Regions from separate parts of the Streptomyces sp. NPDC028910 genome, predicted to be linked through region 2. Evidence: riboswitches for the same ligand, from Rfam matches in the RefSeq annotation. Region 2 holds a riboswitch; each other region holds the start of a gene.
What was found. Region 2 has a riboswitch for cyclic di-AMP ahead of ACZ4TV_RS17190 (M23 family metallopeptidase). Riboswitches for the same ligand answer to the same signal wherever they lie in the genome.
Positions count from the first base shown of each region.

Region 1: another riboswitch for cyclic di-AMP. It lies ahead of ACZ4TV_RS03450 (M23 family metallopeptidase); the one in region 2 lies ahead of ACZ4TV_RS17190 (M23 family metallopeptidase).
Region 3: another riboswitch for cyclic di-AMP. It lies ahead of ACZ4TV_RS28905 (transglycosylase family protein); the one in region 2 lies ahead of ACZ4TV_RS17190 (M23 family metallopeptidase).

Region 1 is NZ_JBVHVF010000002.1:169,494-171,750, forward strand. It holds gene ACZ4TV_RS03450 (M23 family metallopeptidase) at 92-1,096, opposite strand; cyclic di-AMP (ydaO/yuaA leader) riboswitch at 1,099-1,274, opposite strand; gene ACZ4TV_RS03455 (tyrosine-protein phosphatase) at 1,590-2,257, shown strand, end outside.
Region 2 is NZ_JBVHVF010000012.1:121,777-124,033, reverse strand. It holds gene ACZ4TV_RS17190 (M23 family metallopeptidase) at 120-923, opposite strand; cyclic di-AMP (ydaO/yuaA leader) riboswitch at 937-1,095, opposite strand; gene ACZ4TV_RS17185 (M16 family metallopeptidase) at 1,336-2,257, opposite strand, start outside.
Region 3 is NZ_JBVHVF010000031.1:56,053-58,309, reverse strand. It holds gene eno (phosphopyruvate hydratase) at 1-378, opposite strand, end outside; gene ACZ4TV_RS28905 (transglycosylase family protein) at 650-1,342, opposite strand; cyclic di-AMP (ydaO/yuaA leader) riboswitch at 1,346-1,518, opposite strand; gene ACZ4TV_RS28900 (transglycosylase family protein) at 1,798-2,257, opposite strand, start outside.

The DNA.
Region 1 (2,257 bases), on a different contig from region 2:
CACGCGGGGGATAAGGAATAAGTACGCGTGAGGCCGGGACCCCCCTCGGGTCCCGGCCTCACGCGTGTCCGTGCCCCGACGGCGGGTGCCGTCAGATGCTCACGCCCTTCGAGCGGAGGTAGTTCACGGGGTCGATGTCCGAGCCGTACGACGGGCCCGTGCGGATCTCGAAGTGCAGGTGCGGGCCGGTCGAGTTGCCGGTGGAGCCGGAGAGGCCGATGCGCTGGCCGCCGGTGACGCTCTGGCCGGACGAGACGGACAGCGAGGAGAGGTGGGCGTACTGCGAGTAGGTGCCGTCCGTGTGCCGGATGACGACCTCGTTGCCATACGCGCCGGCCCAGCCGGCGGAGACCACGGTGCCCGCGCCGACCGCCTTGACGGTGGTGCCGGAGCTCGCGATGAAGTCGACGCCGGTGTGGTAGCCGGAGGACCACATGCTGCCCGCGACCTTGTACTGGGTGGAGATGCCGCCGCTGAGCGGGGCCACGAAGCCGGAGGCCGACTGCTGCTCGGCCGGAGCCTCTGCGGCGGAGTCCCGCTCCACCGGAGCGGGCTTCTCGACCGGCTTCGAAGCAGCCTTCGGGGCCGTCTTCGGGGCGGCCTTGGGAGCGGCCTCAGGAGCGGGCTTCGGGGCGGCCTTCGGAGCCGCCTCCGGAGCGGGGGCGGGGTCGGCCGGAGCCGCCTCACCCGACCCGCCGAGCGTCAGCTTCAGGCCCGGGTGGATCAGCGACGGGTTGGCACCGACGGCCTCGCGGTTGTCGGCGTACAGCTGCTGCCAGCCACCGGCCAGGTGGCGCTCCGCCGCGATCTTGGAGAGGTAGTCGCCCGGGACGACCGTGTAGACGGTCGGCGCGGCCTGCACGGCGGCGACGGGCGCGGCCTGCACGGCGGCGAGGGACGCGGCCTGCAGCGAGACGGGGACCTGCGGGGCCACTGCGGGGGCCACCGCGGTCGCGGCGGCCGGGGCACCGGCCGCGTGGGCGCCGGCGGCACCCATCAGCGGCAGCGCGAGGGCCGCGCCACCGGTGCCGGCGACGGCGAAACCGCGGGATATCGAGAGGGACTTGGGACGGCGGTGCTTACCCTTTGCAGGCATGTCGAATTCCTCTCCGGCGCCTGCGAGGTGAGCTGTCGGGTTCGGACTGGAGATGTCCGGCCGTTCATGTGCGGGACATGTACGGCTTCACCCCGAGCCGTACCGGCGAAAAGATCTCCGGCACAGCGGCTTACCTGGTTCCCCCGCTCCTGCCGCGCGAAATAGTCGGGTGCGGTTCCCGGGCGGCGGCAGGATTCGGCGGTCCACCCGGATCGATCGCGAAGGTAATCCCTGACGACCGCGCGGAACAAGCCATGAATTCCCTGACGGATTCGCAGGAATGAGGGATCGACGGAATTCCCGTCACCCTCCGTCCATTCCGCACCCTCAACAGCCGCTCCGACCGGGCGATTCGGCTTTCGCGATCAGGCACTCACGGTCACCGTATGATCTGGCTCACGGGGACGTGCCCGATCTCGCCTCCGGATATGGCAAGTTGGCGCCAAGTAGCTCAATTCGGACAGTTTTCCCACCATGAAGCGGAGGAGTTCCTTTGACCCAGCAGATACAGGAGCCGGAGCTGACCGGGGTGCGCAATTTCCGCGATGTAGGCGGATTGCCGACTTCTGATGGACGAAGGGTCGGGACGGGACGACTGTTCCGAAGCGGACATCTCGCACATGCCACCGAAACCGACGCAGAGTTCCTCACTTCGCTCGGCCTCCACACCATCTTCGACTTCCGCAATGGCGCCGACCACGCGCTGGAGGGGCCGGACGTCGAGCTTCCGGGCGTACGGAACGTCAACATCCCGCTCTCGGATCCGGCCGACGGCCGGGAGTTCTGGAGACTCGTCCGCGACGGCGACCTCGACCAGCTGCGCTCGATCCTGGGCGACGGCAAGGCCGCGGCCCGGATGTCGGACTCCTACCGCCGGATCATCGTGCAGCGCACCGCCGAGCACAGCCGGGTGGTCCACGCCCTCGCCGAGGACAGCGTCCCCGCCCTCATGCACTGCGCGGCCGGCAAGGACCGGGCCGGCCTGTCGATCGCGGTCACCCTGCTCGCGCTGGGCGTGGAGCGCGAGGCGATCGTGGCGGACTACCTGGAGTCGAACGCCCCGCACCGCCGCTACCGCGTGCGCCGCACCGACGCGACGGCCGAGGCCCGCTCCCCCGAGGTGATGGAGCTGCTCGCGCCGCTCTTCGACGCCCGCGCCGA
Region 2 (2,257 bases):
CGAGAGCGGCCGGAAATACGAAACATTTGCCCGGGAACGCAACACGAAGGCCCCGGCTCGGGGAGCCGGGGCCTTCGGTGAAGCGATGGTGCGGCGGTGCGTTGGGCGCGGGGACGGAATCAGAGGCTGACGCCGTGCGAGCGCAGGTACGCGACCGGGTCGATGTCCGAGCCGTAGGAGGCGCCGGTGCGGGCCTCGAAGTGCAGGTGCGGGCCACTGGAGTTGCCGGTGGAGCCCGACAGGCCGATCTGCTGGCCGGCGGCCACCTGCTGGCCGACGGAGACGCTCAGCGAGGAGAGGTGCCCGTACTGCGTGTACGTACCGTCGTGGTGCTTGATGACGACGTTGTTGCCGTACGCGCCACCCCAGCCGGCCTCGACGACGGTGCCGACGCCCACCGCGCGGACCGAGGTGCCGGAGGAGGCGTGGATGTCGATGCCGGTGTGGCTGCCGGAGGACCACATGCCGCCGCCCGCGTGGTACTGCGTGCTGACGTACGAGCCCTCGACCGGGGCGACGAAGGTGTTGAGGCGCTTGCGCTCCTCCTCGCGGGCGGCGCGCTCGGCGGCGTCGCGCTCGGCCTTCGCCTTGGCCTCGGCGAGGCGCTTGGCCTCGGCGGCCCGCTGCTTCGCCTCCGCCTCGGCCTGCGCCTTGGCGGCGGCCTCGTCGGCCGCGCGCTGCTGGGACTCGGCCTGGTCGGCGATGTCGCCCGCGAGGTCCTCGGCGACGACCACGGCGCCCAGCCCGTTGTCCTGGGCGGAGTTGCTGCTGTGGTTGTCCGCGGCGAAGGCCGGGGCGGCGAGGGAACCGACGACGCCGGTGGTGGCGAGTGCGGCGATGCCGGCGTAACCGGCGGTCTTGCGGCTCAGACGGCTGGAACCACGGTGCTTACCGGAACCAGCGGGACGACTGCCAAACGCCATGAAGGGTTTGATCCTTTCCTTCCTTCTCGCCTACCGGGTTAGCTGACGGGTTCGGAGCAGGAAGGTCTCCTACGGGCCTCCTCTTGCGAGGGGGTCCGATTCACCCCAGGGACTCATGTGGGTCCCCGGCTCCCCAGGCTCGCGCCTGACGGGGACTCGGCGATCGCTGTCCGGTGCCGCGGGTGCGGCGGGCACAACTGACGGACAGCACGGCCGACGCTAGGCGGATCATCAGTCAATCGCCAAACAGACACGCCTTTTTGTTGCGTACGCCACACCACATAAAAGCAACCTCACCACCAAACGGACAAAAGGGGCCCCGGCGGATAAACCGCCGGGGCCCCTTGCCGTTCACGCCGATGGGCCGTCAGTTGGCCATGGCCGCGCCGTCCGTTGGCCCATGGCCGCGCCGTCAGTTGCTGACGACCGTGACCTCACCGATCCCGAGGGCCCGCACGGGCTCCTCGATCTGCGCCGCGTCGCCCACCAGGACGGTGACCAGCCGGTCCGCCGGGAAGGCCTTCACGACCGCGGAAGTCGCCTCCACCGTGCCCGTTTCGGCGAGCCGCGCGTACAACTGCGCCTGGTAGTCGTCCGGCAGCTCCTGCTCGACCTGGTCGGCGAGGGTGCCGGCGACCGAGGCCGCCGTCTCGAACTTCAGCGGGGCCACGCCCACCAAGTTCTGTACGGCCACGTCGCGTTCGGCGTCGGTCAGACCGCCCTCCGCGAGGGTGCGCAGCACCTTCCAGAGGTCCTCCAGCGCCGGACCGGTGTTCGGGGTGTCCACCGAGCCGCTGATGGCGAGCATCGAGGCGCCCTTCCCGTCGGCGGTGGAGCGCAGCACCTGCCCGAAGGCGCGCACGCCGTAGGTGTACCCCTTCTCCTCGCGCAGCACCTTGTCCAGGCGGGAGGTGAGGGTGCCGCCCAGGCAGTACGTGCCCAGCACCTGGGCCGCCCACACCCGGTCGTGACGGTCCGGCCCGATCCGGCCGATCAGCAGCTGCGTCTGGACGGCGCCGGGCCGGTCCACGATGACCACGCGGCCGGTGTCGTCGGCGGTCACCGGCGGCACCGGAAGGGCCTCGGCGGTCCCGCCCGTCCACGCGCCCAGGGTGTCCGCCAGCACGGCGTCCAGGTCGATGCCGGTCAGGTCGCCGACGACCACCGCGGTGGCGGTGGCGGGGCGCACGTGGGCCTCGTAGAAGGCGCGTACGGCGGCGGAGTCGATCCGGGCGACCGTCTCCTCGGTGCCCTGGCGCGGCCGGGACATCCGCAGGGACGCCGGGAAGAGCTCCTTGGAGAGCTGCTTGGCGGCGCGGCGCTGCGGGTTGGCC
Region 3 (2,257 bases), on a different contig from region 2:
CTCGGACGCGGCGTGCGCGACGGCGAGGGAGACGCCGAGGATGGCGTTGGCGCCGAGGGAGCCCTTGTTGTCGGTGGCGTCCAGGTCGAACATGGCCTGGTCGATCAGCCGCTGCTCGGTGGCGTCGTAGCCGACGAGCTCCGGGCCGATCTGCTCGATGACGGCGAGGACGGCCTTCTCGACACCCTTGCCCATGTAACGGTTGGGGTCACCGTCACGGAGCTCGATGGCCTCGAATGCACCGGTGGAGGCGCCGGACGGAACTGCAGCACGGCCGGTGCTGCCATCGTCGAGGCCCACCTCGACCTCGACCGTGGGGTTGCCTCGGGAGTCCAGGATTTCCCGGGCTACGACGACGTCGATGGACGGCACGAGCATCTCCTTCTGGGATGTGACGCTGAGTGTGCGATGGCGTCAGGCCGTGGGATGGCCTTGCCGACTAGAGCCTAACCGGCCCGGGGGGCTCGACCGGCCGACCGCCCGGCCCCTGGGACGAAAAAGGGACCGAATACCCCTCTTCCGGGACATAGCCTCGTGATCACCGCGCATGATCGCGCTTCTGACCGGCACGAACGCCGCCGCCCGGCGCGTGGGGGAGACGCGCCGGGCGGTGGGGACGTACGTGCTCCTGCGGCTACGGCCGCAGTGTTCAGCTGAGCTTCAGCTTCTGACCCGGGAAGATCAGGTCGGCGTCCGAGACGATGTCCTTGTTCAGCTCGAAGAGCTTCTCCCAGCCGCCCTGGACGCCGTTGGCCTCGGCGATGGTGCCCAGGGTGTCGCCGGGCTTGACCTCGTACGAGCCGTTGCCGGTCTTCGGCGCGGCCGGGGCCTCGGTGCGCTCGGAGCGGGTGGTCGGAGCCTCGGCGCGCTTGGTTTCCTTCTTCGGCGCGGCCTTCTGCTCGGTCTTCTTCGTGTCGGCCTTCGGCTTGGTCGACGCCGGGGCCTCGGAGGAGCCGCCGCCGGTGTACGAGGAGTTGGACAGGCCCTTGCCGCAGTGCGGCCAGGCGCCCTTGCCCTGGCCCTTGAGGACCTTCTCCGCGATGGCTATCTGCTGGGACTTCGAGGCCTGGTTGGCCTGCGCGGCGTACGACTTGCCACCGAAGGCGGCCCAGGTGGAGGACGAGAACTGCAGGCCGCCGTAGTAGCCGTTGCCCGTGTTGATGGCCCAGTTGCCACCGGACTCGCACTGCGCGACCTTGTCCCACTCGGAAGCGGTGGCGGCGCTGGCGGTGCCCGCGGCCATCAGGGGGGCGGCGACGGCGACACCGGCGACACCGGCGAGCGTGACGATGCGGACGGCCTTGGAACCGCGGCGGTGCTTGCCCTTGCCGGAAAGCAGCATGGAGATTCTCCTCACCGACGCCTACGAGGTGAGCTGTCGGGTTCGGGCGAGTGAGTTGCCCGGCCGTGCGACCTAGCGCACGTCTTAACCCCCAGCCGGTGGCGTGACCGTCTCTCAACGGCCGCTCCCGGCACCTACCTTGGTTCCCCCGCTCCTGCCTTCGGCGCTTGACGCGACGACTGTTCCCCCCGTCCGCCGGCAGGATTCGGCGATGCGGTCGAAGGAGCTCGCGGTGGCGAGCGATTCAGAAGGTAGACAGGTCTCTCCCCGATGTTCAACGAGGGACATCGGGGAGAAACGGCTCCTACTTGCGCTCCCCGCAGGGGTGTTTGCGCAGGTGAGGACGGGGTTTGCGGAAGCCCCGGGACGGGACACGCCAGTTGACCGGAAGAGATGCATGTCTCACTTGCAGAAACCCGACATTCAACTCTTTCCGGATGAATGAAGTGTCCTTATTACGGGGTTAGATCCAGGTTCTGGCCGGGCTTGATCAGATCGGCGTCCTCGCCGATGACCTGCTCGTTGGCCTGGTAGAGGCCGCTCCAGCCGCCCTCGACCCCCTTGGCATCCGCGATGGCGGCCAGGCTGTCGCCCACCTGGACCGTGTACGTGGAGCTCGACGCGGCGTCAGACGCCACGGGAACCTCGGCGGCGGGCGCACCGCGGTGCTTGCCGCTGCCCTCGCCGACAGTGGCTTCCGGGGCCACGGGGGCCGCCGGGTCGACCGGGAGCAGCCCCGGGGTGGTGGGCGGGGTGGTGGGCGCGGTCGGGTCCCCCGGGAGGGCGGGGGCCGTCGGACCGCCCGGGGTCACCGGAGGCGTGGTCGGATCGCCCGGGAGCCCCGGAAGGGTCGGGTCGGCGGGAGGCGTCGTCGGCACGTCCGGCGCGGGCATGACGGGCAGTCCGACGGACGGT